Regions from separate parts of the Actinoallomurus liliacearum genome, predicted to be linked through region 3. Evidence: riboswitches for the same ligand, from Rfam matches in the RefSeq annotation. Region 3 holds a riboswitch; each other region holds the start of a gene.
What was found. A riboswitch is a leader RNA that binds a small molecule or an ion and turns the genes downstream of it on or off. The one in region 3 is predicted to bind ZMP and ZTP.
Positions count from the first base shown of each region.

Region 1 (10,099 bases), on a different contig from region 3:
GCCCTGGCCTACGCGTACGACCGGCTGCCGGCCCCCTTCGACGTGCCGGCCGCGACGTGCGCCGTACGGCTCCTGACCCCGCCTCCCGGCCGGATCGTCGCGATCACCGGGCTGGACGAGGCCACCGCCGTCGACGGCGTCGTCCGCATCGGCGAGCTGAACCGGGTCGGCGACGTGATGCCCTCCCTCACCGACTTCCGGGGACGAGCCGGGTACGTCCTGGCGACCGGCCCCGACCGGCGGGCCGCGGCCGACATCGCCGAGCACGCCGCCTCCCTGATCGACATGCGGACGATCCCGGCCGCATCGAACGCGAAGGATGACGCCTCCATGCGCGACGACGTTCGGCAGACCCTGAGCAAGCTCCTGCCCGGCGTACGGTCCGACCTCGACGCCCTGATCCGGATCCCCTCCGTCAGCGCCGATCCCGCCCACGCGGCGGACGTACGGCGTTCGGCGGAGCTGACCGCGCGGCTGCTGAAGGAGGCGGGCGCGGCCGACGTGGAGATCCTCGACGACATCGAGGGCGGCCGCCCCGCGGTCGTCGCGCACTTCCCGGCGCCGCCGGACATGCCGACCGTGCTGCTGTACGCGCACCACGACGTCCAGCCGACCGGTGACCCCGGCGGCTGGACGAGCCCGCCGTTCGAGCCGGAGGAGCGGGACGGGCGCCTGTTCGCCCGTGGCTCGGCCGACGACAAGGCGGGCATCGCCGCCCACCTGGCCGTGCTCCGGTTCTTCGGCGGCCGGCCGCCGGTCGGCGTCACGGTCTTCGTCGAGGGTGAGGAGGAGATCGGCTCGCCGACGCTGGGCGCGTTCCTGGAACGGCACCGCGACAAGCTCACCGCGGACGTCTGCGTCCTCGCCGACTCCACGAACCTCGACGTCGGCACGCCGTCCCTCACGACGACCCTCCGTGGGATGACCGACGTCATCGTCGAGGTACGGGCACTGGAGCACAGCGTGCACTCCGGCATCTACGGCGGGGCCACCCCAGACGCCCTGACCGCGCTGTGCCGCCTGCTGGCCACCCTCCACGACGACGAGGGCCGGGTCGCCGTCGAGGGCCTCGTCTCGGCGCCCGCGCCCGCGGTGGACTACCCGGAGGAGCGGTTCCGCGCCGAGGCGGGCCTGCTCGACGGAGTCCGGCTGCTGGGCGACGGCACCGTCGCCGAACGCATCTGGACGAAGCCCGCGCTGACCGTGCTGGCCATCGACGCGACCCCGGTCGCCAAGGCGTCCAACACGCTCACCGCGACGGCCCGCGCCAAGGTCAGCCTCCGCCTCGCGCCGGGCGAGGACGCCCCGGCCGCGCAGCGGAAGCTGATCGAGCACCTGCGCGACCGTGCTCCCTGGGGCGTCGAGGTCGAGGTCACCGCGGGCAAGGCCGGCCGGCCGTACGCCGTCGACACCACGGGCCCGGCGTTCGAGGCGGCCCGCAGCGCCTACGGCCTGGCGTACGGCGGCGACCTCGTCCACGTCGGGATCGGCGGGACGATCCCGTTCATCGCGGAGTTCGCCGACGCCTTTCCCGACGCCGCGATCCTCGTCACCAGCGCGGGCTCCGACCCCGACTGCCGGGCGCACGGCCTCGACGAGAGCCTGCACCTGGGCGACTTCGAGAACGCCTGCCTGGCCCAGGTGCTGCTGCTCATCGAGCTGGCCCGCCAGAACGACAAGAACCAGCCGGCCCGCGCGATCTGACGGACCGGCCCATCGGCGAGGACGAGCCTGGCGGCGGCGCCGCCAGGCTCGTCGGCTCACCGCGCGACGGAGCGGGGGCAGGGACGGGCGCCGGGATCAGCGCTTCTCTCGGGACATGAGGGAAGAACCCGGCGTGCCGTCGGCTGCCGGGTCCTTCTCATCGGTCGCGGGTCAGGGCGTCGCGGCCCAGCCGGGCATGGGGAAACCCCCGAGCAGCTCGCGGATCTCCGCGGCGACCTTGTCGAGGGCCGCCTCGTCGTCGGCGGACGCGACGGCCTGGTCGATCGACGCCGCGACGAACGGCATGTGCTCCTCGGTGAGGCCGCGAGTCGTGATCGCGGCGGTGCCGAGCCGGATGCCCGACGGGTTCCACGGCTTGCGCGGGTCGAAGGGCACCGTGTTGAAGTTCAGCTCGATGCCCGCACGGTCGAGCGCCTTGGCCGCCGGCTTGCCGCCGATCTCCTTGTTCGTGAGGTCGATCAGGATGAGGTGGTTGTCGGTCCCACCGGAGACGAGGTCGAACCCGCGCTCGGTCAGCGCGGCGGCAAGGGCCCGGGCGTTCGCGACGATCTGGCGGGAGTACGCCTTGAAATCCTCCTGGGCGGCCTCTTTCAGCGCCACCGCGATCGCGGCGGTCGTGTGGTTGTGCGGGCCGCCCTGCAGGCCGGGGAAGACCGCCTTGTCGATCGCGGTGGCGTGCTCCTCGGTCGTCAGGATCATGGCGCCGCGCGGGCCGCGCAGGGTCTTGTGCGTCGTCGTGGTGATGACGTCCGCGTGCCCGACCGGCGACGGGTGCGCGCCGCCCGCGACGAGCCCGGCGATGTGCGCGATGTCCGCGACGAGGACGGCGCCGACCTCGCGGGCGATCTCGGCGAACGCTGGGAAGTCGATCGTCCGCGGGATCGCGGTGCCGCCGCAGAGGATGACCTTCGGGCGTTCCGCACGAGCGAGGTCGCGTACCTCGTCCAGGTCGATCCGGCCGGTCTCGCGGCCCACGCCGTAGTGCACCGGCCGCAGCCATTTGCCGGTGATCGACACGGGCGACCCGTGGGTGAGGTGACCGCCGTGGGCGAGCTCCAGCGACAGGAACGTGTCGCCCGGGTTCAGGAACGCCAGGTGGACGGCCAGGTTGGCAGGCGAGCCGGAGTACGGCTGGACGTTGGCGTGGGCGGCGCCGAACAACTCGCGGGCACGCGCCTTGGCCAGTTCCTCGACGGGGTCGACGACCTGCTGGCCCTCGTAGTAGCGCTTGCCGGGATAGCCCTCGGAGTACTTGTTGGTGAGGACGGAGCCGGTCGCCTCCAGCACGGCGGGCGAGACGTAGTTCTCCGAGGCGATGAGGCGGATCTTGTCGTGCTGCCGTTGCGCCTCGGCCTCGATCAGCCCGGCCACGTCGGGATCGGCGGCGGTGAGGTGGGACAGGGGCGGCTGGTGCATGGGGCCTCCAGATACGGGCTCCCAGCACCCAGGCGCGCGGTGCCAGATCTGTTCGCTCCCCGGTGGTGAACTCCACCTCATGCGCCAGTCGCGGATCACATCCTAACGGACGGCTCCGCCGTCGATCGGGATTTCGCGCGGGACGCGTTCGGCCCGGTTCCGCCGAGGCGGGACCGGGCCGAACGGTGCTGCGATACGCGGAGCTAGTTGCGAGCGCGCTGCATCGCCGCGTGGATGGCGGCGCGCTCGGCGCGCAGCTTGGCCAGCGCCTCCTCGAGGATGGCCTCGCCGTCGGCGTCGCTGCGCCGCTCCTTCACGTAGGCGAGATGCGTCTTGTAGGGCTCATTGCGCGGCGGCGCCGGCGGGTTCTCGGGGTCCTTACCGGCGGGGAACCCGCACCGGGGACAGTCCCACTGGTCGGGAACCGCGACGTCGGTCGCGAAACTCGGCCGGGACTCATGCCGGTTCGCGCAGTAGAAGCTCACCCAGACGCGCGGGGCCGCCTCACCACGCTCGGCCTCTCCCATCGGGCCAGCACCGACTCGGCTACCCCGAATAGCGTTGCCACTACCCACGGACTACTCCTCGCTTCCTTTGCCGCCGCTGCGCGAAGCGGCGGCCGTCAACACACTGCGGGTTTGGCTCGTACTCAGCCGTGATGGCCGTGCTTGAGCAGCAGACCCAGCGCGATGATCGACGCGAACCAGATCACGCCCGCGCCGATCGTGAACCGGTCGAGGTTCCGCTCGACCACGGACGACCCGCCGAGCGACGAGCTGATGCCGCCGCCGAACAGGTCCGACAGCCCACCGCCCTTCCCCTTGTGCAGGAGGACGAGCAGCACCATCAGCGCGCTCGTGATGATGAGCACGATGGAGATTGTGATGATCACAGCAGTTCAGCGCTTTCGTGATTCACCCCGCTGCTCGCGGGGAATGTTCGCGTATTCAGGTCATCCGCTATCGAGGGTACGACGTTCCACCGCGTGGTTCAGCAGAAACGCGCAGTCTGATGCGCAAGATCACACGGGTAGCTCGCGATACCTGCAGATCTTGACGAACTCCCCCGCGTCCAGGCTCGCTCCACCGACGAGCGCTCCGTCGATGTCCGGCTTCGCCATGATGCCGGCGATGTTGCCGCCCTTGACGGAGCCCCCGTAGAGGATGCGGACCTGATCGGCGAGGTCTCCACTGTACAGCTCGGCCAGCCGCGTGCGGATCGCGCCGCAGACCTCCTGCGCGTCTTCCGGCGTGGCGACCTCGCCGGTGCCGATCGCCCACACCGGCTCGTACGCGATCACGATGCGCTGCGCCTGGTCGGCCGGGACCTTCTGCAGACCGCCTTCGACCTGGGCGAGCGTGTGGGACAGGTGCTCGCCGGCCTTGCGGACCTCCAGACCCTCGCCGACGCACAGGATCGGCGTCAGGTCGTCCTTGAGGGCCGCCTTCACCTTGGCGTTGACGAGCGTGTCGTCCTCGTGGTGGTACTGGCGGCGCTCGGAGTGCCCGGCCAGGACGTACGTGCAGCCGAGCTTGGCGAGCATCGCGGCGGAGATCTCGCCGGTGTAGGCGCCCTTCTCGTGCGGCGAGACGTCCTGCGCGCCGTACACGAGCTTGAGCTTGTCGGCGTCCACGAGCATCTGAATGCTGCGGATGAAGGTGAACGGCGGCAGCATCGCGACGTCCACCGCCTCGTAGTCGGCGTCCTTGAGGCCGAAGGCGACCTTCTGGACGTGCGCGATGCCCTCGAAGTGGGTGAGGTTCATCTTCCAGTTGCCGGCGATGAGCGGCTTCCGCTGCTGCGGGGCGGGTTTCGATGCCACGATCAGTCCTCCAGGACGGACAGGCCGGGCAGCGTCTTGCCCTCGAGGTACTCGAGGCTCGCGCCGCCACCGGTCGAGATGTGGGAGAAGCCGTCCTCGTCGAGGCCGAGCTTGCGCACGGCCGCGGCCGAGTCGCCGCCGCCGACCACGGTGAACGCGTCCGAGGCGATCAGGGCCTCCGCCACCGCGCGGGTGCCGCCGGCGAAGGCGTCGAACTCGAACACGCCCATCGGGCCGTTCCAGAAGACGGTGGCCGCGTCGGCGAGCTTGCTCGCGAACAGCTCACGGGTGCGCGGGCCGATGTCCAGGCCCTCGCGGTCGGCCGGGATCGCGGTGGCCTCGACGGCCTCGTGCTCCGCGTCGGGGGCGAACTCGGTGGCCGCCAGCACGTCGACCGGCAGGACGAGGTCGACGTCGCGCTTGGCCGCCTCCTCGATGAACCCGCGGACCTGGTCGAGCTGGTCCTCCTGCAGCAGCGACTTGCCGACCTCGTGGCCCTGGGCCTTCAGGAAGGTGTACGCCATGCCGCCGCCGATGATCAGGCGGTCGACCTTGCCGAGGAGGTTGGCGATGACGCCGAGCTTGTCGGAGACCTTCGCGCCGCCCAGGACGACGACGTACGGCCGGGCGGGGTCGCCGGTGAGGCGGCGGAGCACGTCGACCTCGGCGGCGATGAGGCCGCCGGCCGCGTGCGGGAGCCGCTGCGGCACGTCGTAGACGCTGGCGTGCTTGCGGTGCACGGCGCCGAAGCCGTCGCCGACGTACAGCTCGGCGAGCGCGGCCAGGCGGTCGGCGAACTCGCCGCGCTCGGCGTCGTCCTTGCTGGTCTCACCGGCCTCGAAGCGGAGGTTCTCCAGGAGGGCGACCTCGCCGTCCTGGAGCGCGTCGACGGTGGCCCGCGCGGAGTCACCGACGGTGTCGGTGGCGAAGCGGACCTCGCGGCCCAGCAGCTCGCCCAGCCGCTCGGCGACGGGCGCCAGCGAGAACTCCGGCTTCACCTGCCCCTTGGGGCGGCCGAGGTGGGCGCAGACGATGACGCGCGCGCCCTTGTCGGCGAGCTTGTTGATGGTCGGGACGCTGGCCCGGATCCGGCCGTCATCCCCGATCACGCCGTCCTGCAGCGGAACGTTGAGGTCCGAACGGACCAGCACCCGCTTACCGCGCACGTCGCCGAGATCGTCGATCGTGGACATGCTCATTGATCGCACTCCTGGTCGTGTCGGAACGAGCGCAGCAGGTCCGGGACCTGCTGCGCTCGTTCGTGGGTTCGCCGTCACCGGCTCACGGCGCACTCGCGCCGATCACTCGGCGCGCGCCCGCCGCCCTCGGCTCAGAGACGGGAGCCCACCAGCTTGGTGATGTCGACGAGGCGGTTGGAGTAGCCCCACTCGTTGTCGTACCAGCCGACGACCTTGACCTGGTCGCCGATCACCTTGGTGAGCCCGGAGTCGAAGATGCAGGACGCCGGGTCGGTGACGATGTCGCTGGAGACGATCGGGTCCTCGGTGTAGGTGAGGATCCCGCGCAGCGGGCCCTCGGCCGCGTCGCGCAGCGCCGCGTTGACCTCCTCGACGCTGGTCTCGCGGCCCACCGTGACGGTGAGGTCGGTGGCCGAGCCGGTCGGCACCGGAACGCGCAGCGCGTAGCCGTCGAGCTTGCCCTTGAGCTGCGGCAGCACGAGGCCGATGGCCTTGGCGGCGCCGGTGCTGGTCGGGACGATGTTCAGGGCGGCGGCGCGGGCGCGGCGCAGGTCCTTGTGCGGGCCGTCCTGAAGGTTCTGGTCCTGGGTGTAGGCGTGGATCGTGGTCATCAGACCGCGCTCGATGCCGAACGTGTCGTGGATGACCTTGGCCATCGGGCCCAGGCAGTTGGTGGTGCAGGACGCGTTCGAGATGACCGTGTGGAGCGCCGGGTCGTAGGCGTCGTCGTTCACGCCCATCACGATCGTGACGTCCTCGTTCTTGGCCGGCGCGGAGATGATGACCTTCTTCGCGCCGTTCTCGACGTGGACCTTCGCCTTGTTGGCGTCGGTGAACAGGCCGGTCGACTCGATGACGATGTCGACGCCCAGGTCGCCCCAGGGCAGCTTGGCCGGGTCACGCTCGGCGAAGGCCTTGATGGACTTGCCGCCCACGGTGATCTCGTCCGCGCCGGCCTTCACCTCTTCGGACAGCCGGCCGAGGATGCTGTCGTACTTCAGCAGGTGGGCGAGCGTGGCGTTGTCGGTGAGGTCGTTGACCGCCACGATCTCGACATCGCCACCGGCGGCGTTCAGCGCTCGCCAGAAGTTACGGCCGATGCGGCCGAAGCCGTTAACGCCAACCCGGATGGTCACGGCACCGATCTCCTCATGCTTCGCGCCCCCGGAGGCACCCAGGGGCCTGTGAACCTGACGTGTGCTCTCGTGGTCGACCCTACCGAACCCGTCGTGACGTGACTGTAACCACCGGGCCGGAACGACCGGTCCGCCGCCCTGCCGGGAGCCAACATCCGAATGGCGGGCGGCGGACCATGCCCAGCGTAATTGGTCTAGACCTAATGGTCTAGACCAAATCGATACAGATCGCCCCATACGTCCCCTAGTGATTCGCATCACTCCAGGCCGTCGCCGACGGGGGCGACCACCACGGCGCCGAGGATCGCCCGTCACCGCGGTGCCTCGCCGAGTACGTCGCCGGTACGACCACCGCCCCGACCCGGCGTGGGTCACCCGCCGGGGCCGGCGGACGCGAGCCGGCCCGCGCGGGCGTCGAGATAGCGCTTCTCCGGCACGCTCGTCGCGTACCGGGCGGCGGTCCGGTACGCGTCCAGGGCCTCCTGCCGGCGGCCCGCGGTCTCCAGCAGGTGGGCCCGTACGGCATGGAGCCGGTGGTGGCGCGCCACGCGGTCGTCGGCCTCCAGGCCGGCGACCAGGTCCAGGCCGTGCCGCGGACCGTGCACCATGGCGACGGCGACCGCCCGGCCCAGGGTGGTCATCGGGTTCGGCGCGACGCGCTCCAGCAGCTCGTACAGCGCCAGGACCTGCGGCCAGTCGGTGTCCTCGACCCGCTCGGCCTCGTCATGGACCGCGGCGATGGCCGCTTGGATCTGGTACGGCCCGAGCTCGCGGGTGCGGGACAGCGTCGCGGTGATGAGGGCGACGCCTTCGGTGATGAGGCCCCGGTCCCAGCGGCCGCGGTCCTGCTCGGCCAGGGGGACGAGCGAGCCGTCCGGGCGCGTACGGGCGTCACGGCGGGCCTCGGTCAGGAGCATGAGGGCCAGCAGCCCGGCGACCTCGCCGTCGTCCGGCAGCAGCCGGCGCAGCAGGCGGGTCAGGCGCAGGGCGTCGGCGGTCAGGTCGTGCCGCTGCAGATCGGGACCGGCGCTGACGGTGTAGCCCTCGTTGAACATCAGGTACAGGACGTGCAGCACCGCCCGGAGCCGTTCGGGGCGTTCGGCCGGCGGCGGGAGCTCGAATCTCGCGCCCGCCTTGCGGATCGTCTGCTTGGCCCGGCTGATGCGCTGGGCCATGGTCGGCTCGGGGACGAAGAAGGCGCGGGCGATCTCGGCGGTGCCGAGCCCGCCGACCGCCCGCAGCGTCAGCGCGACCTGCGTCGGCGGCGAGAGGGCGGGATGGCAGCACAGGAACAGCAGCGTCAGGCTGTCGTCGTGCCCGCCCGAAGGCCGCTGGTCGGCGGCGGCCGCGACCAGGAGTGCGGGCGGAGTGGCGAGGAGGTCGGCGTCCTCCCGCCGCCGGCGCGCCGCGTCGCTGCGGACCCGGTCGGTGAACCGCCTCGTGGCGACGGTGGCCAGCCAGCCGTACGGATTGTCCGGGACGCCCTCGGCGGGCCACTGGGCGGCGGCGGCGAGCAGCGCCTCCTGAACGGCGTCCTCGCAGCCGTCGAAGCGGCCGTAGCGGCGCATGAGGGCCCCGAGGACCTGCGGCGCCAGGCGGCGCAGCAGGTCCTCGAGCGGCTCGTCGGACGGCGCCCCGGCAAAGGTCACAGAGTGTTCCCGGCGGCCTCGTGCAGGATCGGCCAGACCTCGACCGCGCGCGTCGAGGCGAACGGCAGCTCGGCGGCGATCTCCAGCGCGCGCCGCTCCCCGTCCACGTCGATCAGGTACCAGCTCGCCAGGTACTCCTTGGTCTCCAGGTACGGACCGTCGGTCACCGCCGGCACGCCGTCGCGCACCCGCACGACCTTCGCCTGGGCCGCGTCCGCGTTGCCGTACGCGCCCAGCAGTTCGCCGGTCTCGGCGTACTTCCGGTTGAACGCGTCCTGCGCCGCGACGGCCTTGGCGAACTCCTCCTCCGGGAACGACTCCCACAGCTCCTGGTTGCCGTAGATCAGGATCATGTACTTCACGCTCGTCGCCCTTCGCTCCGGACGCCCCCATCGGGCGTCTCTCGCCAGGTGGTCGGGGCCGGCGGGCGGCCCTCGACATCCTCCGCCGAGATTTCTCCACCGGATCCCGGACGCGGATCACCGGGATCGGCGGATCCGCCGGATCAGGGCGCGCACGGCCCGTCGGCGAGGTCCGGGCACCGCCCGCGCGACCGATCAGGGCGTCCACGGGCCCGTCAGTGAGCTATGGGAATCCGCCCGACCGATCAGGGCGCGAGCATGTCGGCGGTGACGTTCGCCTCGGTGCCGGCGATGCCCTGATCCATGGCGCGCTTGTCGGCCATGGCCAGCAGGCGGCGGATCCGGCCGGCGATGGCGTCCTTGGTCAACGGCGGGTCGGCGAGCTGTCCGAGCTCCTCCAGCGACGCCTGCTTGTGCTCCAGCCGCAGCCGGCCGGCGGCCACGAGGTGCTCGGGCGCGTCGTCGGCGAGGATCTCCAGGGCGCGCGCGACCCGCGCCCCGGCCGCGACCGCCGCCCGCGCGGAGCGACGGAGGTTCGCGTCGTCGAAATTGGCCAGGCGGTTCGCGGTCGCGCGCACCTCCCGGCGCATCCGGCGCTCCTCCCAGGCGAGCACCGAGTCGTGCGCGCCCAGCCGGGTCAGCAGCGCCGAGATCGCGTCGCCGTCGCGGACGACGACGCGGTCCACGCCCCGCACCTCGCGCGCCTTGGCGTGGATCCTCAGTCGCCGCGCCGCGCCGACCAGCGCCAGGGCCGCCTCGGGCCCGGGGCAGGTCACCTCGAGGGACATGG
Region 1 covers NZ_BAABHJ010000001.1:477,707-487,805, forward strand. Annotated here, with positions in the region: gene ABD978_RS02240 (M20/M25/M40 family metallo-hydrolase) at 1-1,704, shown strand, start outside; gene ABD978_RS02245 (serine hydroxymethyltransferase) at 1,876-3,141, opposite strand; ZMP/ZTP riboswitch at 3,161-3,243, opposite strand; gene ABD978_RS02250 (RNA polymerase-binding protein RbpA) at 3,345-3,716, opposite strand; gene secG (preprotein translocase subunit SecG) at 3,791-4,033, opposite strand; gene tpiA (triose-phosphate isomerase) at 4,163-4,969, opposite strand; gene ABD978_RS02265 (phosphoglycerate kinase) at 4,966-6,156, opposite strand; gene gap (type I glyceraldehyde-3-phosphate dehydrogenase) at 6,294-7,298, opposite strand; gene ABD978_RS02275 (RNA polymerase sigma factor) at 7,670-8,947, opposite strand; gene ABD978_RS02280 (YciI family protein) at 8,944-9,300, opposite strand; gene whiA (DNA-binding protein WhiA) at 9,555-10,099, opposite strand, start outside.
Region 1: another riboswitch for ZMP and ZTP. It lies ahead of ABD978_RS02245 (serine hydroxymethyltransferase); the one in region 3 lies ahead of ABD978_RS23465 (bifunctional 5,10-methylenetetrahydrofolate dehydrogenase/5,10-methenyltetrahydrofolate cyclohydrolase).

Region 2 (10,099 bases), on a different contig from region 3:
GACGATGTCCCAGCAGGGCATCCCGCAGATCGCCGCGGTGCTCGGGTCGTGCACGGCCGGCGGCGCGTACGTCCCGGCGATGAGCGACGAGACCGTCATCGTCCGAGAGCAGGGCACGATCTTCCTCGGCGGCCCACCGCTGGTGAAGGCCGCGACCGGGGAGGTCGTCAGCGCCGAGGACCTGGGCGGCGGAGACGTGCACTCGCGCGTCTCGGGCGTCGTCGACCACCTCGCCGACGACGACGCGCACGCGCTGCGCATCGTCCGGTCGATCGTCTCGACGCTGGAGCCGCCGGGCCCCGCGCCGTGGCCGACGATCCCGGCCGAGGAGCCCGCCTTCGACCCCGGGGAGCTGCGCGGCATCGTCCCGCCCGACTCCCGGACGCCGTACGACGTGCGCGAGGTCATCGCGCGGATCGTCGACGGCAGCCGGTTCCACGAGTTCAAGGAGCGGTACGGGACGACGCTCGTCACCGGGTTCGCGCACATCCACGGGCAGCCCGTCGGGATCGTGGCCAACAACGGCATCCTGTTCAGTGAGTCGGCGCTGAAGGGCGCGCACTTCATCGAGCTGTGCGACCGGCGCTCGATCCCGCTGGTGTTCCTGCAGAACATCACCGGCTTCATGGTCGGCCGGGAGTACGAGGCCGGGGGCATCGCCAAGCACGGGGCCAAGATGGTCACCGCCGTCGCGTGCGCGCGGGTGCCGAAGCTCACCGTGATCATCGGCGGGTCGTTCGGCGCGGGCAACTACGCGATGTGCGGCCGGGCCTACTCGCCGCGCTTCCTGTGGATGTGGCCGAACGCCCGGATCTCCGTGATGGGCGGCGAGCAGGCCGCGTCGGTGCTGGCCACCGTGCGCCGCGACCAGCTCGGCGATGAGTGGCCGGCCGCGGAGGAAGAGGAGTTCAAGAAGCCGATCCGGGAACAGTACGAGCGGCAGGGCAGCCCGTACTACTCGACGGCGCGCCTCTGGGACGACGGTGTGATCGACCCCCTCGACACCCGCCGGGTGCTCGGCCTGGCCCTCGCCGCCTGCGCGAACGCTCCACTCGAACCCGTCGGCTACGGCATCTTCCGGATGTGACCATGTTCAACTCCGTCCTGATCGCCAACCGCGGCGAGATCGCCTGCCGGATCATCCGTACGCTGCGGCGGCTCGACGTCCGGTCCGTGGTGACCTACACCGACGCGGACGCGGACGCCCGGCACGTACGGGAGGCCGACGCCGCCGTACGTGTGAGCAGCTACCTCGACGTCGAGGAGGTCGTCGGGGCGGCCGTGCGGACGGGCGCCGAGGCCGTTCACCCCGGCTACGGGTTCTTGGCCGAGAACCCCGACCTCGCCCGCGCGTGCTCCGACCACGGGATCGTCTTCGTCGGCCCGCCGCCGGACGCGATCACCGCGATGGGCGACAAGATCCGGGCCAAGCGCACGGTCGCCGCCGCCGGGGTCCCCGTCGTCCCGGGCCGCGACGAGGCCGGGCTGACCGACGAGGAACTGGCCGAGGCCGCGATGGAGGTCGGGTTGAACTCCGGCGCGGCGGTGCTGCTCAAACCGTCGGCTGGCGGCGGCGGCAAGGGCATGCGCCGGGTCGAGGACCCGGCCGCGCTGCGGGACGCGATCGCGGCGGCCCGGCGGGAGGCGCGCGGGGCGTTCGGCGACGACACGCTCCTCGTCGAGCGTTACATCGACCAGCCCCGGCACATCGAGATCCAGGTGTTCGCCGACGCGCACGGGAACGCCGTCCACCTCGGCGAGCGCGAGTGCAGCCTCCAGCGCCGCCACCAGAAGATCGTCGAGGAGGCGCCGTCCCCGCTGCTCGCCGGCCCGGACGGCGAGCGGATCCGGGCCGCGATGGGCGCCAGCGCCGTCGCCGCCGCCCGCTCCGTCGGCTACGTCGGCGCGGGCACGGTCGAGTACATCGTCTCCGCCGACCGCCCCGACGAGTACTTCTTCATGGAGATGAACACCCGGCTGCAGGTCGAGCACCCGGTGACCGAGGGCGCGGTCGCGATCGACGGCCGGCCGGGCCTGGACCTGGTGGAACTGCAGTTGCGGGTCGCGGCGGGCGAGCCGCTGCCATTCGGGCAGGACGCCGTGGCGTTCGACGGGCACGCGGTCGAGGCGCGGGTGTACGCCGAGGACCCCGCGCGTGGCTTCCTGCCCACCGGCGGCCGGGTGCTGCTGCTCGACGAGCCGTACGGTCTCGACGTGCGGGTCGACTCCGGGTTGGACGAGGGCGCGGTCGTCGGCGGCTCGTACGACCCGATGCTCGCCAAGGTGATCGCCCGGGGGCCGGACCGCGCGAGCGCGCTGCGCCGGCTCGACCGGGCACTGGCCTCGTACACGCTGCTGGGCGTCGGGACGAACATCGCGTTCCTGCGCTCGCTGCTGGCCGATCCGGACGTGGCCGCGGGCCGGCTCGACACCGGCCTGGTGGAGCGCCGCCCCGCCGACCCGGCGGACGGCGAGATCCCCGGGGACGTCCTGGCCGCGGCCGCGCTGGAGCGGATGCTCGCGCTGGAGGTGCCCGCCCCCGGCCCGTGGGACGTCCTGGACGGCTGGCGGCTCGGCGAGCCCGCCTGGACGACCTGGCGGATCGCCGGCCGCGAGGTGCGGATCCGCGGCCGCGCCGCCGACGCGCAGGTCTCGGTCGACGGCGGCGATCCGGTACGGGTCGCGGCCCGCCGCGACGGCGCGCACCTGCTGGTCGACCACGCCGGGGACCGTACGCGCTTCACGTGCGTCCGCGACGGAGACGTGTGCTGGCTCGGCCGGGACGGGCGGGTCTGGTCGCTGAAGGAGACCGAGCCGCTCGCCGCGCGGACCGCCGAGACCACCGCCGCGGCCGGCGCCGTGCGCAGCCCCATGCCGGGCACGGTCGCGGCCGTCAAGGCGGCCGACGGGGACGAGGTCGTCGCCGGCCAGCCGCTGGTGATCGTCGAGGCGATGAAGATGGAGCACACCGTCACCGCGCCGGTCGACGGCGTGGTAGGCGAGCTGACCGTCCAGCCCGGCGCGCAGGTCGCCCTGGACGAGGTCCTCGCCGTCGTCACCCCGAAGGGAGACTGAACGATGCGCGTGCCACTCGACGGGCTGCCCGCCAAGGTCACGGTCTACGAGGTCGGAGCCCGCGACGGCCTGCAGAACGAATCGGCGGTCGTCCCGGTCGAGGTGAAGCGGGAGTTCATCACCCGCCTCGCCGGCGCCGGGCTGCGGGTGATCGAGGCGACGAGCTTCGTGCACCCGAAGTGGGTGCCGCAGCTCGCCGACGCCGCCGAACTGCTCGGCGGGCTGGAGCGCGCGGCGGGCGTCCGCTACCCGGTGCTGGTCCCCAACGAGCGCGGCCTCGACCGGGCCCTCGACGCGGGCGTCACCGAGATCGCGATCTTCGGCAGCGCGACCGAGACGTTCGCCCGGCGCAACCTCAACCGGACGGTCGACGAGTCGGTGGAGATGTTCGCGCCCGTCGTCGAGCGGGCCCGCGCGGGCGGCCTGGACGTGCGCGCGTACGTCTCGATGTGCTTCGGCGACCCGTGGGAGGGCGACGTGCCGATCGAGCAGGTCGTCTCGGTCGCCACCCGCCTCCTCGACCTCGGCTGCACGGAGCTGTCCCTGGGCGACACGATCGGCGTGGCCACTCCAGGGCACGTCACCGCCCTCATCGGCGCGCTGCTGGAGTCCGGCGTGGACGCCGGGCGGCTCGCCGTGCACTTCCACGACACCTACGGGCAGGCGCTCGCCAACACCCTGGCCGCGCTCCGCTGCGGCGTCACCATTGTCGACGCCTCGGCGGGCGGCCTGGGCGGCTGCCCGTACGCCAAGAGCGCGACGGGGAACCTGGCCACCGAGGACCTCGTGTGGATGCTCGACGGCCTGGGCATCGAGACCGGTGTCGACGTACACCGCCTCGCCGAGACGAGCCTCTGGATGGCCGAACGCCTCGGACGCCCCAGCCCGTCCCGCGTCGTCCAGGCCCTGTCCCGAGAACAAGGGAGCGACCAATGATCGGATTCACCCTCGACGAGGAGTACGAGGCGCTGCGCCGTACCGTCGAGACGTTCGCCCGGGACGAGGTGGCGCCGGTCATCGGCGACTACTACGAGCGCGAGGCGTTCCCGTACGAGATCGTCGCCCGGATGGGGAAGATGGGGCTGTTCGGGCTGCCCTTCCCCGAGGAGTACGGCGGGATGGGCGGCGACTACTTCGCCCTGTGCATCGCGCTGGAGGAGCTGGCCCGCGTCGACTCCTCCGTCGCGATCACGCTGGAGGCCGGCGTCTCCCTCGGCGCGATGCCGATCCACCGGTTCGGCACCGAGGAGCAGAAGCGCGAGTGGCTGCCCCGGCTGTGCTCGGGGGAGCGGCTGGCGGCGTTCGGGCTGACCGAGCCCGGCGGCGGCACCGACGTGCCCGGCGGCATGCGCACCACCGCGCGCCTCGAGGACGGGCACTGGGTGATCAACGGGTCGAAGGCGTTCATCACGAACGCGGGCACCGACGTCACCGCCGCGGTCACCGTGGCGGCGCTGACCGGCGACGGCGAGATCTCCACGATCATCGTGCCGTCGGGCACGCCGGGGTTCACCGCCGGCAAGAAGTACTCCAAGGTCGGCTGGTCCGCCTCCGACACCCGGGAGCTGTCCTTCGACGACGTCCGCGTCCCGGAGGAGAACCTCGTCGGCGAGCGCGGCCGGGGCTACGCCCAGTTCCTGCGGATCCTGGACGAGGGCCGCATCGCCATCGCCGCGCTGTCGGTCGGTCTCGCCCAGGGCTGCGTGGACGAGTGCCTGAAGTACGTGCGCGAACGCATGGCGTTCGGCCGCGCGATCGGGGAGTACCAGGCGATCCAGTTCAAGGTCGCGGACATGGAGACGCGGGCGCACACGGCGCGGCTCGCCTACTACGCGGCGGCGGCGCGGATGCTCGCCGGCGAACCGTTCAAGAAGGAGGCGGCGATCGCCAAGCTGGTCGCCTCCAACGCCGCCATGGACAACGCCCGCGACGCGACGCAGATCTTCGGCGGCTACGGCTTCATGAACGAGTACCCGGTCGGCCGCTTCTACCGGGACGCCAAGATCCTGGAGGTCGGCGAGGGCACCTCCGAGGTCCAGCGGATGCTCATCGCCCGCCACCTCGGCCTCCCCGCCCGCTGACCCACACCACCGCCGACGTACCCCGGGGGCCGCGTGCCGCCGTCCCCGGCGTTCGTGTGGCTGGGGCGGGCGCTTCTCGCCGTCGGCCTGTGGCCCGAAGGCTCGGTGAAGTCGACCGACAGGCTCCCGGACGGGGTCCTTTGTCCCAGTTCGGGGGCCGCCGTCCGAGGCTTCACCGAGCGTTCCGTCCGGTGGCCTCCCTCCGGCTATGGCGGCGTGACCACTCCTGCGCTCTGCCAGTAGGGTGGGCCGGGCCGCGACTGGCGAGGGTGGACGACCACCGGGGAGCGGCCGACCCGATGTGAGCGTCGACCGCCTGGGCGTCTCCGTCAGCGATGTCCGCTGAGGAGGCCATGACGTGGAGCTGCGCTATGGGACCAACCCGCACCAGACGGCGCGCGCCGTACCCCTGGCGCCCGGCAGGTGGCCGGTGCGCGTACTGCACGGAGAACCGTCCTTCATCAACCTGCTGGACGCGCTCAACGGGTGGCAACTGGTGCGGCAGGCGAGCCGGGCCCTCGGCAGGCCGGCGGCCGCGTCCTTCAAGCACGTCTCACCCGCGGGCGTCGCGGTGGCGGGGCCCGTCGACGAGGTCGCCGCAGAACCCTACGGCCTGGCCGGAACCGGCATCGGTGCTCTGACCAGCGCTTATCTGCGCGCCAGGGACGCCGACCCGAGATCGTCCTACGGCGACTTCGCCGCCGTCTCGCATCCGGTCGACACCGAACTCGCCGAGTTTCTGGCCGGCGTGTTCTGCGACGGCATCATCGCGCCCGGCTTCGAGCCGGGTACGGTCGAGCGGCTCAGCGGGAAGAAGAAGGGCCGTTTCATCGTCATCGAGGCTGACGAGACATTCGTTCCTCCGCCCCGGGAGGAACGGGAGATCTTCGGCCTGCGCCTCGGCCAGGACCGCGACGATGTCCGACTCTCCACCGCCCTGCTGGACCAGACGGACGGCGCGCTTCCGAAGGAGGCGGCGGAGGATCTGCTGCTGGGCCTGGCGGTCCTGCGCTTCACCCAGTCGAACTCCGTGTGCTACCTGCGTGGTGGCATGACGCTGGGGATCGGTGCCGGCCAGCAGTCCCGAGTCGACTGCACCCGCCTGGCCGGGGCCAAGACCGACACCTGGTGGCTGCGCCGCCATTCGGCCGTTCGCGCCCTCGCCTTCCGACCCGACGTCCGGCGCCAGGACCGGATCAACTGGCGGCTCCGCTTCATCGAGGGCGACCTCACCCCGGACGAGGGCGAGCGCCTGGCGCAGGCGCTGTCCGCACCGGCCGGGGAGCTGAGCGCCGACGACCGCGCCCGGTGGCTCCGCCGCCTCGACGGCGTCGCCTTCGCCTCCGACGGGGCCCTGCCGTTCCGCGACAACGTCGACCACGCCCGTCGCCACGGCGTTCGGTACATCGCCGAGCCCGGCGGATCGATCAGGTCGGACGAGGTCGAGGCCGCCTGCCGCGAGCACCGGATCACGCTCGTCCGCACCGGCCTGAGGCTGTTTCATCACTGACGAGGCTTCCGCACCCCGCCGATGACCGATGACCCGGCGACGGGTGTCCGGTGGCCGGCACGAAGGCTCGGTGAAGCTGATCGACGCGCTCCAAATCATAGTTATTTATGTCGTTTTGTCGCGCTGTCGATGATGTGTTCACCGAGCGTTGTGTCCGCCGCGTCCCGCGTCGCCGCGCCCGCGGGCGTCCGTGTCGCCGTGTTCGGCGGCTCTGGTCAGCGGTCGTCCGGGTGGGGCCGCTCCTCGGGGGGCGGGGGCGGCGCTTGCGGCGGGATGTACGGTGCCTGCGGCGCGCGCAGGTCGTACGAGCCCTGGAGCGGGTCGTATCGCGGTCGCGGCGGCGGCAGGGCCGGCGTCGGGCCGGGGTTCGGGAGCGGTGGCGCTTCTCGGGGCGACCGGCCGGACGCGCGCTCCCGATACGTGTCCTTGAGCCGGCCGCCGAGCCGCCTGCCCATGCCCCGCACCTGGTCCGCGCGCTCTGAGTTCAGAGCGCGCCGCATGTTCTCCGCCTGAGCGAGGCGGGCGGCCTGCTCGCGCGCCGTGTCCCGGGCGGCCTGCCCGGCCGCCTGGGCGCCGTCCCAGGCCAGGGCGGCGCCCTGCCGCGCGGTCGCCGCGACGCGCTGGTACGTACGGGCGCGGACGACGGCGGTCCGGGCGAACAGGTCGGCGAGCGTACGGCGGCGGCCGCCGAACAACGCGGGCAGGCTGGTGGCGGCGAAGGCGGCGACGGCGAGCAGCCAGGTGACCAGCGCCAGGAAGAAGAGGCCCTCCAGGAGGAATATCCAGGCCGCGCAGTACAGCCCGGTACCGCCCGCGGTGGTGACGACGGCGCGGCGGAAGGCGTTCCCCCGGCCGGGGCGGCGGTCGTCGCCGGTGACCGCGCGGACGCGCAGGTCCATCGCCGCCTTGCCGAGCGTGCGCCCCAGCCAGGCGTGCATGGCGAACTGGTACAGCAACTGGATCAGAATGAGCAGGATGAGGGCCTGCTCGACGTCGAGGACGAACGTGTCCCACAGCCCGGTGCCGAAGTCGGTGGCCGCCTTCTCCACGTTCCCACCGGACAGCAGCAGGCCACCGGCCGCGGACAACCCCTTGTAGGGCAGGTCGTCCACCAACTGGCCGTGCAGCCGAGCCCATGTCATGACGGCCAGCAGGACGGCCGCGCCCCACAGCAGCAGCGTGTCGATGCCCCAGGCCGTCAACCGCCGCACTCGCGGAGCGGCGCGGTCGGCCGGCGGTGGCCCCTCCGGCAGTGGCGGCACGGAGTACGGGGGCGGCGGAGGCGGGGGAGCGGCGTACACGCGCCGGAGTGTAGAGATCGGTAATGATCTTGTCAGGCCTCCAGACGAGAAACGGCCGGACCTGGCCGAACCGGTCGAATTCGCGGCGGCGGCGCGGTACCCCCGGCGGGATGGTGTGGGTGGCGAGGAGTCATGCGAGGCGGTGACCGGGCCGCGCGGCCGGAAGTTCGGCTCCGGCCTCCGGCGGTGATGGGCACTCACCGAAAGCGCCGGGTGAGCGAGTCGTCGCACAGGGTAGGGATCTGATGTGGGCTCGGGCAGGGTGCTCGGGTCGCGGGGTACCTCCGGGAGGGCGGCGATGGGCGGGATCGGGCGTGCGATGCTCGCGGTGGTCGTCGCGCTGGCCGCCACCGGCTGTGGAGGCGGGGACGGCGTGTCGCGTACGGCTTCGTCACGGGGGGCGAGAGGCGGCGCCCCGACGGGCCCGACGTCGCCGGCCGCCTCACCGGCGACGCGGCCGGCCGAGCCGATGCCGCCCCGTGGAGGTCCCGTACCGCCCAGCGGCCCGACGTCGCCGCCCTGGCCGGTGCCGCGGACCTCGGCGGGGTCCGGAACGCGGTTGCCCCGCGCGGCGAACGGCACCGATCTCGGCGCCTGCCGGAGGGGACGATGCGAGGTCCAGGTGTCCCCGCACGATCGCATCCCGGTGCCGGCCAGGCTCGGGGTGGACGAGCTGAAGGTGACCGCCATCACCGGCGAGGGCATCAGCTTGCAGGGGACCGCCCCCGGCACGTCCCTCAGCGTCCAACTGGCAGGGAACGCCGGCGCGACCTCCGTGATGAACGGCCTTGCGATCACGCTGGTCGCGATCGCCAGCGGCAACGCCGTCCTGCGCATCGCTCCGGCTCCGGAGCGGTGACTCAAGAGCCCGCGCGTTCGACACTGACCCCGTCGATCCGGTGACCCCGTTGGCGGGTCGCGTCGCGGACGCTCAGGGGTGTAGGACGACCTTGTTGCACTGCTCCTGCTTGTCGCGGAAGATCCGGTAGCCGCGGGGAGTGTCGTCCAGGCTCATGTGGTGGCTGATCACGAAGCTGGGGTCGATGTCCCCGCGCCGGATCCGGTCCAGCAGGGGCCGCAGGTACTTCTGCACGTGGCACTGCGCGCCCCGCATGGTCAGCGACCGGTTCATGAAGGAGCCCATCGGGAACTTGTCGACCAGCCCCCCGTAGACGCCGATCACCGAGATGGTTCCGCCGTTGCGGCAGGACATGATCGCCTCGCGCAGGACGAACGGCCGGTCGGTTTCCAACCGGGTGGCCTGCTTGGCCCGGTCGTAGGCGTACATCGGCGTGGCGTGGTGCGCCTCCATGCCGACCGCGTCGATGCAGGAGTCCGGGCCGCGCCCGCCCGTCATGTCGCGCAGCGCGTCCGGGACGTCGATCCCCTCCTCGTAGTCGAGCGGTTCCGCGCCCATCTCCTCGACACGGTGCAGCCGGTACGGGAACCGGTCGATCGCGATGACCCGCTCGGCACCCATCAGGAAGGCGCTGGCGATCGTGAACTGGCCGACCGGACCGGCGCCCCACACCGCGACGACGTCACCGGGCTTGATGTCCGCCATCTCCGCCCCGATCCATCCGGTCGGGAAGATGTCGGACAGGAACAGCACCTTCTCGTCCGGCAGGTCGTCCTCGATCTTGATCGGGTTGACGTCGGCGAACGGCACCCGTGCGTACTCCGCCTGCCCACCGGGGAAGCCGCCGAGCATGTGGCTGTAGCCGTAGATCCCGGCCGGGGAGTGCCCCATGAGCTTCTCGGCCATCCCCGCGTTGGGGTTGGAGTTCTCACAGATCGAGAACAGCTCGTTCTCACAGGCCCAGCAGTTCCCGCAGGCGATCGGGAAGGGAACGACCACTCGGTCGCCCGGCCGCAGGTCGCGGACCTCCGGACCGACCTCCACGACCTCGCCCATGAACTCGTGGCCGAGGACGTCGCCCTTCTCCATCGTCGGGATGAAGCCGTCGTACAGGTGCAGGTCGGATCCGCAGATCGCCGTCGAGGTGACCCGCACGATGGCGTCGTGGCTGTTGAGTATCTGCGGGTCCGGGACGTCCCGTACCTGGACCTTCCCGCGGCCCATCCAGCAGTTGGCTCTCATCGGAGTGCTCCTCTCGCCATGGGCTGGGCCG
Region 2 covers NZ_BAABHJ010000027.1:47,053-57,151, reverse strand. Annotated here, with positions in the region: gene ABD978_RS31835 (carboxyl transferase domain-containing protein) at 1-1,087, shown strand, start outside; gene ABD978_RS31830 (acetyl/propionyl/methylcrotonyl-CoA carboxylase subunit alpha) at 1,090-3,075, shown strand; gene ABD978_RS31825 (hydroxymethylglutaryl-CoA lyase) at 3,079-4,011, shown strand; gene ABD978_RS31820 (acyl-CoA dehydrogenase family protein) at 4,008-5,156, shown strand; ZMP/ZTP riboswitch at 5,403-5,485, shown strand; gene ABD978_RS31815 (phosphoribosylaminoimidazolecarboxamide formyltransferase) at 5,515-6,666, shown strand; gene ABD978_RS31810 (RDD family protein) at 6,882-7,967, opposite strand; gene ABD978_RS31805 (hypothetical protein) at 8,590-8,826, shown strand; gene ABD978_RS31800 (zinc-dependent alcohol dehydrogenase) at 8,899-10,068, opposite strand; gene ABD978_RS31795 (SRPBCC family protein) at 10,065-10,099, opposite strand, start outside.
Region 2: another riboswitch for ZMP and ZTP. It lies ahead of ABD978_RS31815 (phosphoribosylaminoimidazolecarboxamide formyltransferase); the one in region 3 lies ahead of ABD978_RS23465 (bifunctional 5,10-methylenetetrahydrofolate dehydrogenase/5,10-methenyltetrahydrofolate cyclohydrolase).

Region 3 (10,099 bases):
CGGCGACCCCCCCGGGAGGACCCCATGGCGATCGGCTGGAAACTGCACGGTGACGGGCGCACACCCGCGCCGGGCGAGGTCGTCGGACCGGACGAGCGCCTGTCCTGGGGCCGCACCGTCGGAATCGGCGCCCAGCACGTCGTCGCCATGTTCGGCGCGACGTTCGTGTTCCCCGTCGTGATGGGGCTGGACCCGAACCTCGCGATCATGATGTCCGGGATCGCGACCATCCTGTTCCTGCTGGTCTCCGCCGGGAAGGTGCCGAGCTACCTCGGCAGCAGCGCCTCCTTCGTCGGCGCCGTCGCGGCCATCCGCGCGGCCGGCGGGAGCACCGCCCAGGTGACCGGCGCGATCCTCGTCGCCGGTGCGGCGCTCGCCGTCGTCGGCCTGGTCATCCACGTCCTCGGCGCCCAGGTCATCCACCGGATCTTCCCGCCCGTGGTCACCGGCGCGGTCGTCATGCTGATCGGCTTCAACCTCGCCCCGGTCGTCGCCGACGTCTACTGGCCGCAGGACCAGTGGGTCGCGCTCGCCACCCTGGCCGTCGTCGTCCTGTGCGCCGTCGTGCTGCGCGGCTTCTGGTCGCGGATCGCGGTCCTCATCGGCCTGGTCTTCGGCTTCGTCCTGTCGTGGCTCCTCGACCGGACCGCGGGCCGGATCACCGCCCCCGACGGCAGCGGCAAGGTCACCACCCACTTCCGCGTCGACCTGAGCGGCGTCAAGACGGCGGACTGGTTCGGCCTCCCGCACTTCCACGCCCCCGATTTCAAGACCTCGGCCATCCTCGTCGCGCTGCCCCCGGTGATCGCCTTGATCGCGGAGAACACCGGCCACGTCAAGGCCGTCGCCGCGATGACCGGCGCCGACCTCGACCCGTATCTCGGCCGCGCCATCGCCGCGGACGGCGCCACCACCGTGCTGGCGACCGCCGTCGGCGGCGCACCGACCACGACGTACGCCGAGAACATCGGCGTCATGGCCGCCACGCGCATCTACTCGACCGCCGCCTACTACGTCGCCGCGATCGTCGCGGTCCTGGTCGGCCTGTGCCCGAAGTTCGGCGCGCTGGTGGCCGCCACCCCCGGCGGCGTCCTCGGCGGCATCACGGTCGTGCTGTACGGCATGATCGGCCTGCTCGGGGCGAAGATCTGGATCGAGAACCGCGTCGACTTCGGCGACCCGGTCAACCTCGTCCCCGTCGCCGCCGGCCTCATTCTGGCCATCGGCAACGTGACCCTGAAGATCACCAGCGACTTCCCGCTGCAGGGCATCGCGCTCGGCACCGTCGCCGTCCTGCTCGGCTACCACGTCCTCAACGCCGTCCAGCGCACCCCGCGCGACACCGGCGCGGGCGTCATCGCGCCCGGCGAGCGCGACGTCGTCCCCGGCGCCCCGGAGCGCCGCCCCGAGACCGACGAAGACGCACGGTGATCCGGTAAGGGCCTGGTGGATGGTCACGAAATGCCCACGCGACCCGAGCCGCCCGGCTTCGCCCGGCGCTCCACGGCGGCCCGCGACGCCCGCCCCCGGGCGGCGCGTGCCACGCTCGGTAGGGTCGGGCGGGTCAGGGTCGTCCGGGGATCGGAGCAGGCGAGATGTCGGTCATCGACAAGGTGGCGTGGGTCAGGGTCGAGGATGGCAGGGTCCTCAGCACGCGTTCGCGTGGCAAGGACGCCTACTACTTTCCCGGCGGCAAGCGGGAGGCGGGGGAGAGCGACATGCAGACCCTGGCCCGCGAGGTCCGGGAAGAGCTCACCGTCTCGATCGTCCCCGAGACGGTGGCGCCCCTGGGCACGTACGAGGCGCAGGCGCACGGCCATCGGGACGGCGTGACGGTGCGGATGACCTGCTATATCGGCGACTATCACGGCACTCTCGAGCCCAGTAGCGAGATCGAGGAGGTCGTCTGGCTCTCCTACGCCGACCGTGACCGGGTGTCCCCGGTCGATCAGCTCATCTTCGACGACCTGCGGGCGTCCGGTCACCTCCGCTGAGCGCCTGCGATACCGCCTCCCGCCCTTCCGGGGTCCCGGGCCGCTCGTGCGACGGTAGTGAATTCGCTCACTGGCGTTCACTGCGCCGTAGGGGCAGCGATCGCCAGGGATCAGGGCCCGGGGGCTCAGTGGCCGAGGTGCTTCTCGAACCAGTGGTCGGCGTACGGCCCGTTGTTGTACGGCTCGATCTCCCGGTATCCCTGGGCGGCGTACAGGGCGCGGGCCTCGACCAGGTCGCGGCGGGTGTCGAGGCGCATCGTGCGCGCGCCGAGCCGGAGCGCCGCGTCCTCGGCCGCCGCCAGCAGCGCGCGGCCGCCGCCGGTGCGCCGCCCGGCCGGGATGACGTACAGCCGGGTCAGCTCCGCGACGCCGGGGGAGATCAGCCGCAGGCCGACGCAGCCGGACGGCACCCCGGCGTACCGCCCCACCAGGAAGCAGGCGAGGTCGTCGCTGGGATCCTCGGCCATCGCGGCGTCGACCTCGGCCTCGGTGGCCGGCCTGCCGTAGTAGCGCGAGGCGACGTCGGTGAAATAGGTCCGCAGCAGCCCCGCCGTCTCGACCGGTTCGGGGCCGATCGCCCAGGTCGCTTCAGTGATCACCGGCACACCGTACTGAGCTGCGGCGAATGACCGAACCCCATTATTCGGACCAGGGCGACTCCAGGATGGTCGTCACGAAGTCGCCGCGGGTGAAACCGGGCACGTAGTGGGCCAGGACGTCGGCCTTGACGTTGCCGAAGGTCGTCTCGGGGCGCGGCGCGACACCCTCGGTGAAGGCCCGGAGGATGCGCCGCTTGAAATCCGGCCTCGGATGCAGCGCGACGACCGCCGCCCGGTCGGCGTCGCTGATGGAGTCGTAGCCGATGCCCAGCACGTCGTACTCGACGCCGGCGGTGACCAGGGCGACCTCCGGCTCCAGGTACTCGGGGATGCCGGGTGTGGTGTGCAGGGCGATGGCCGTCCAGACCCGCCGGACGCTGTCCTCGGGCACACCGTGTCGCCGCAGGAAACGACGGGCCTCGTCGGCGCCGTCCACCTCGAACCGCCGCCCGCTGCCGCGGTGCGCCTCGCCCAGGCCCACGTCGTGGAACATCGCGCCGATGTAGAGCAGCTCCGGATCCCAGCTCAGGCCGCGCGCCCGGCCCTGGAGACTGCCGAACCAGTACACCCGCCGCGAGTGGTGGTAGATCAGCTCGTCCGTGACGTCGCGGATCAACTCGGTGGCCTCGGCGGCCAGCTTCGTGTCCGGCACGGTGACACCGGCCGCCGACCGTTCGGAGATCGTCATCGAACACCCCCCGGGAACGCGAGTCCTGCCCCAGAGAGTGTTCCCGGTGCGAGCGGAGTCACTAGAGTGAATCTCGGGCCGTGACTGGCGCTGAGGTGGAGCACCACCGGGGAGCGGCCCGCTCGATCGTGCCGTGCGCCTGGGCCGCCCTCACGCAGACCGTTCAGGAGCAGCCCGTGACCCAGACGCACACCGCCCGTCTCATGGACGGCGCGGGCCCGGCCCGCCGCATCGTCGAGCGCAGCGCCGCCAGGGCCGCGCAGATCACCCGGGAGACCGGCACGCCGCCGTGCCTGGCGACCGTGCTGGTCGGCGACGACCCCGCGTCCGTGACCTACGTCCGCATGAAGCGCGCCCGCTGCGAGAAGGCCGGCATCGCCTCGCGGCACGTGGGACTGCCGGCCACCACCACGACGGCGGAGCTGGTCGACGCCGTCACCGCCCTGTCGCAGGACCCTGGAGTGCACGGCATCCTGCTCCAGCATCCGGTCGGACCGCACATCGACGAGCGCGCCGCCTTCGAGGCCATCGCGCCGGGGAAGGACGTCGACGGGCTCACGCTGCACTCGTTCGGCGCGATGAGCTTCGGGCTGCCGGGCTTCGCGTCCTGCACGCCCGGCGGCATCATGCGGCTGCTGGAGGAGTACGACGTCGAGCTCACGGGCCGGCACGCCGTCGTGGTCGGCCGGAGCGCCATCCTCGGCAGGCCCGTGGGGATGATGCTGCTGGCCGGCGACGCCACGGTCACGTACTGCCACTCGCGCACGGCCGACCTGGCGTCGATCGTGCGGCAGGCCGACATCCTGGTCGCCGCCGTCGGCCGGCCGCGGTTCATCCGCGGCGAGGACGTCAAGCCCGGCGCCGTCGTGATCGACGCCGGCTACAACCCCGGCAACGTCGGTGACGTGGACTTCGAGACCGCCCTCACCCGCGCGAGCCTCATCACGCCGGTCCCCGGCGGTGTGGGCCCCATGACCATCGCCGTCCTGCTCGAACAGACCGTGCAGGCCGCGGCCCGCCAACTGGGCCTGGAATCCGACGAGAAAGCCGGATGAATTCCCCTGCGCGGCTCCGGTGCGTCCCGATGTTCGCGGGCGTTCGGCGTGGTTTTGCCGTCCGTTATGAGGTCCCAAGATGTCGGCGAGGATCCGGCCGTGATCTTCGGCGCTCAGAGTGCGATCAGCCGCTCGACGCGGCGCATGGTCTGGCGCGGCTCATGTAGGCGCGGACCTCGCTGAGACGGCGGCGCCTACGGGCGATCGCTCATGCTCGGCCAGGATCTGCGGCGGAGGTTCGGCGCGCTCTTCATGGAGCGCGCCGATACCTTTTTCGGCACATTTCGGCAGAATGGCAAGGCCCGAGGTGAGGCACAAGTTCGACGGCCTCCCCGGTGCGATCACGACCTTTTGATCATCCGCGTCGGTAATGGCGCATGGGGCGCGTCCTGATCCCTGGTGTCCTGTGCGTTTTATGCGCAGCGGACGCCGGTGACCATGCCGTGGCCGCAGGGGCGGTGACGTGCGGTCGGGGTTTGGCGGAGCGGGGCGGCGGGTCTCAACGCGCGTGGACCGCGGCGTGGTCGTCGGCTCGATCGGCCGCCCCGTCGGAGCAGTGGATCCGCAGGTCAGCTGCGATGTTCGCCATCTTCAGCGGTCGGGGGACGAGGTGACCGCGCTCACATGAGCAAAGTATTACGCACATGTTGCGCCCTTGTGAACGCCGCGCCTACGGTCTGGTGCCCAGAAACGGACCTGGAGGGCAGAATGCGAAGGATCTCCCTTGTTGGGGCGGTTGCGGCGATCGCCGTGGCCGCGACGGCGTGTTCGGTGTCGACGCAGCCGGGCGGTACCTCGGCCGCGGACACCAAGAAGAGCGGCCAGTTGGTCATCGGCTTCAGCGAGGTCACCCAGCAGTCCCCCTTCTACGTACAGCTCAAGAACGGCGCCCAGCAGGCCGCGGCCAAGGCCGGGGCGAAGCTGCTCTTCGCCGACGCGAACGGCGACGTCACGAAGCAGAACAACGACATCCAGGACCTGATCACCCGCGGCGTGAACGTCCTGCTGGTGAACCCGGTCGATCCGAAGGGCGTCGCCCCCGGCCTCGCCGCGGCGAAGGCGGCGAACATCCCGGTCATCACCGTGGACCGCCCAGTGCCCTCCGGCGCGCTCTCCCACGTCGGCCGGGACAACGTGAAGATGGGCCAGATCGTGGGCGAGCGGGTCGCCAAGGCGCTCGGGCCCGCCGGCGGCAAGGTCATCGAGATCCAGGGCGACGCCGGTGGCGCGGTGGCCCGGGACCGCCGGGACGGCTTCCACAAGGGGGTGGCGTCCAACCCGAAGATCAAGATCGTCGAGGGGCCGTACTGCGACTACATCAGGTCCAAGGCGGTCACCGCGATGCAGGACCTCCTGCAGGCGAACCCCGACGTGAAGGCCGTGTACGCCCACAACGACGACATGGCGCTCGGGGTCCTGCAGGTGCTGCGCGAGAACAAGCGCACCGACGTCAAGGTCGCCGGGGTCGACGGGCTGATGGAGGCGGTCAAGCAGATCCCGAACGGGCAGTACGTCGCCACCGCGCTCAACGACCCGATCCATGAGGGCGAACTGGCCGTGCAGACCGCGGCAAAGGCGCACGACGGCGGGCAGGCGCCCTCCTACGTCGACGCCGGCACGGCCCTCGTCGATCCGTCGAACGCCGCCGGACTCGCCGGCGCCACCGTCTTCGCCCGGTCCTCCTCGTGACCCGGGACAGATCCACAGAAAGGAACGTTCGTGCCTGAGACCATGCGTGCGGCCGTCCTCCACGCGCCCGGCGACATCCGCGTCGAGGAGGTGCCCAGGCCGGAGCCGGGGCCGGGGGAGGCGCTGGTCAAGGTGGCGGCCTGCGGGGTGTGCGGTTCCGACATCGCCCGCATGCTGAGCGCCGGCGCCCACCGGATGCCGATCATCTGCGGACACGAGTTCGCCGGCGTCGTCGTCGCGACCGGTCCCGGCGCGGACGGGGTGGCCGAGGGCGACCTAGTGTCCGTGCCTCCGCTGATCCCCTGCTTCGCCTGCGACCCCTGCCGGCAGGGGAAGTTCAGCCTCTGCGCCGACTACGACTACTTCGGCAGCAGGCGGGACGGCGCCTACGCGGAGTACGTCACGGTGCCGTCGTCGAACCTCTTCCGTGTCGACGACCGGGTGGCCCCGGAGGCGGCCGCGATGATCGACCCGGCCGCCATCGCCCTGCACGCGATCTGGCGGACCCGGCTCGGCATCGGCCAGCGGGTCGCCGTGATCGGGGCCGGGCCGATCGGCCTGTTCGCGGTGCAGTGGGCGCGGCTGGCGGGTGCCTCCGAGGTGCTGGCGGTCGACGTGAACGACCAGAAGGTCGCGATGGCGCGCGAGGCCGGGGCGGGCCAGACCGCGACCGGCGCGGAGGAGGCGCGTGACCTCGCGGGCGACGGCTACCACGTCGTCATCGAATCGGCCGGCAACCCGGCGACCGTGGACCTGGCGGCCGCGCTGTGCGCCCGGCACGGTGAGGCGGCCTTCATCGGGATCCCCCACGCCCCGGTGGAGTTCGCCAAATCGACCTTCAACACCTTCCTCCGCCGCGAGATCAGCCTCCACGGCGCGTGGAACTCCTTCTCCGCGCCGTTCCCCGGCGACGAATGGCGGGCGACGGCCGACGCCATGGCGGCCGGATCCCTGCGCTGGAAGTTCATGATCACGCACGAGCTCGGTCTCGACGCGCTCCCGGAGACGATGCGCCGGCTCGGCGAACGCTCGATCTTCAGCTCGAAGGTGCTGTTCCGGCCGGGGGAGGAGACATGACCGCGCTGCTGGCGATCGACCTCGGGACGGAGGGGGCCCGCGTCGCCGTGTTCGACGCGGACGGGCGGGTCCTGGGCACCGGAGAGCACGGGTACCCGACGCGGTACCCGCGACCGGGCTGGGCCGAACAGGACCCCGACGAGTGGTGGCGCGCCATCGTCGTCGCCGCTCGTACGGCGCTGACGACGGCGGGCGACCCGGAGGTGACGGGCGTCGGGTTGGCGACGACCGCCTCGACGGTCGTCGTGCTCGACGAGGCGGGACGCCCGCTCCGTCCGGCGATCCTGTGGATGGACTCCCGGGCCGGTGCCGAATCCGACCTGACGGCGGAGAGCGGCCATGAGGTGCTGCGTTACGCCGGCGGGGCCGACGCCGTGGAGTGGCTGGTCCCGAAGGCGATGTGGCTGGCGCGCAACGAGCCGGAGACGTACCGCTCCGCCGCCCGCATCGTCGAGGCGGTCGACTACCTGACCTGGCGGTTGACCGGCACGTGGACCGGCTCGCGGATGAACGCCTGCTGCAAGGCCAATCACGTCGCGCGCGGCGAGGGGTATCCGGCCGGGCTGTACGACCTGCTCGGCGTGCCGGATCTGGCGAAGAAGCTGCCGCCCGTCGTGCTGCCGGTGGGCGCGCCCGCGGGTGAGGTGACCCGCGGGGCGTCGGCGGAGCTCGGGCTGCGGGGCCGTCCGGTCGTCGCCGTCGGCGGCATCGACGCGCACATGTCCCTGCTGGCGACAGGAGGCCTGTCGCCGGGCCGCCTGTCGATGGTCTGCGGCACGTCCAACGCCTTCGTCGCCGAGATTGAGGAACCGGTGTTCACCCCCGCCATCTGGGGTCCGTACCCGGACGCCCTCCGCGACGGCTTCTGGCTCGTCGAAGGGGGACAGGTATCGGCCGGCGCCGTGCTGCGCTGGGTGTGCGAGGACATCCTCGGCGGAACGCGCGAGCGGCTGCCGGAACTCCTCGCCGAGGCGGAGCGGGTCCGTCCCGGCGAGCACGGGCTGGTCGTCCTCGACTACTTTATGGGCAACCGGACGCCGCTGCGCGACCCCCGGCTGCGCGGCGCCGTTCTCGGGCTGACGCTGGGCACCACACCGGCGCAGCTGTACCGCGCGGCCGTGGAAGGTGTCGCGTACGGGACGCGTCAGGTCCTGGACTCCTTCCTGGACGCCGGGGTGCCGGTCGAGGACATCTATGTCTCCGGCGGCATTCGCCGCAACCCGCTGTGGCTGCGCGTCACCGCGGACGTGCTGGGCCGGCCGCTGCGGTTGGTGGCCGGTGACAACCTGACGCTGCGCGCCTGCGCGGTCATCGCCGCGGCCGTCACCGACGAGCATCCGGACCTGGCCGCCGCGGCGGCGGCGTTCACGCCGGTGACCACGCTCGTCGAGCCGTCCCCCGCGGACGCCTACGACGAGGGCTACGCGCTGTACCGGCAGGCCACGGAGGCGACCCGGGACCTGGCCCACGCCCTGAGCGGGGGACGGCGATGACCGCCGAGGAACCGGAGTACGAGCACCAACTGCTGCGCGTCGCCGAGATGTACTACGAAGGCGACCTGACGCAGGAGCAGATCGGCCGCGCGCTGCACCTGACCCGCTGGAAGGTCGGGCGCATGCTCGCCGAGGCCCGCGCCGCCGGCATCGTGCGGATCCAGATCGTCCACCCGCGGCATCGCCGGCACGCGCTGGAACGCGCCCTGACCCAGCGCTATGGCCTGCGGGACGCGGTCGTCGTCCCCGCCGACGACACCGCGGACGACGTCGAACTGCGCGACCGGGTGGCGTCCGCGGCGGCGCAGTACCTCGCCGACCTGCGCCCCGCGCCCCGCACCCTCGGCGTCTCATGGGGCCGTACGCTCGACGCGGTCGCCGGCCACATCCCCTCCGGCTGGGCACGGGGCGTGCACGTCGTCCAGGTCAACGGAGGGCTGAGCCGCTCGCGCAGGCCGACGTCGGCGTCCGACATGGCCAGCCGCATCGCCCATCACGGCGGTGGCACCGTCACCTTGCTGCCCGTCCCGGCCATCGTCGAGCAGGACGCGACCCGTGCGGCGCTGGAGAGCGAACGGTCAGTGGCCGACGTGCTGAAACTCGCCCGGCACTGCGGCGCCTACCTGTTCAGCCCCGGCGCGCTGACGCATGACTCGGTGCTCGTGGAGTCCGGCTACCTCACCTCCGCCGACGTCGACGCACTCGCCGCGGCCGGGAGCGTCGGCGACGTCGTCGGCCGGTTCATCGACACGGACGGCCAGGTCGTCCGCGAGGACCTCGATCGCCGCACCCTCGGCGTGGCGCTGGAGGACCTGCGCGCCGGCACCTCGTCGATCGCCGTGGCCGCCGGCGCCGCCAAGCACCGGGTCTGCCACGCGATCGTCGCGAGCGGCATCTGCAACGTCCTCGTCACCGACCATCGCACCGCCGACCACCTGCTGGAGGCCGCATGAGTGAGCGGAGCGAGCGAATCATGAGCGCAGCCTCTCTGGTCGCTCCGCCGACGGAGGAGGCCGCATGAGTGAGCGGAGCGAGCGAATCATGAGCGCAGCCTCTCTGGTCGCTCCGCCGACGGAGGAGGCCGCATGACACCTCTCCTGGAGATGAAGGGCGTCGTCAAGCGCTTCCCCGGCACGGTCGCCTGCGCCGGCGCCGACCTGTCCGTCCACGCGGGCGAGGTCCACTGCCTGCTCGGTGAGAACGGCGCCGGCAAGAGCACCCTGATGAAGATCCTCGCCGGTTCGTACCGGCCGGACGAGGGTGAGATCCTCCTCGACGGCCGGCCGCTGCGTCTGGCCGGTCCGCACGAGGGCATCACCGCCGGGATCAGCGTCATCTACCAGGAACTGGACCTCGCGCCCGACCTCACGGTCGCGCAGAACCTGTTCCTGGGGCGGGCGCCGGCCAGTGGTCCGTTCGTCCGGCGCCGGCGGCGGTCCGCGCTGGCCGCCGAGTTCATCGAGCGGGTCGGCGGGTCGTTCTCACCGGACGCGCGGGTGCGCGA
Region 3 covers NZ_BAABHJ010000016.1:150,554-160,652, forward strand. Annotated here, with positions in the region: gene ABD978_RS23445 (uracil-xanthine permease family protein) at 25-1,431, shown strand; gene ABD978_RS23450 (NUDIX hydrolase) at 1,596-1,994, shown strand; gene ABD978_RS23455 (GNAT family N-acetyltransferase) at 2,120-2,593, opposite strand; gene ABD978_RS23460 (HD domain-containing protein) at 2,634-3,281, opposite strand; ZMP/ZTP riboswitch at 3,352-3,433, shown strand; gene ABD978_RS23465 (bifunctional 5,10-methylenetetrahydrofolate dehydrogenase/5,10-methenyltetrahydrofolate cyclohydrolase) at 3,458-4,336, shown strand; gene ABD978_RS23470 (substrate-binding domain-containing protein) at 5,045-6,025, shown strand; gene ABD978_RS23475 (galactitol-1-phosphate 5-dehydrogenase) at 6,056-7,102, shown strand; gene ABD978_RS23480 (FGGY-family carbohydrate kinase) at 7,099-8,595, shown strand; gene ABD978_RS23485 (sugar-binding transcriptional regulator) at 8,592-9,548, shown strand; gene ABD978_RS23490 (sugar ABC transporter ATP-binding protein) at 9,681-10,099, shown strand, end outside.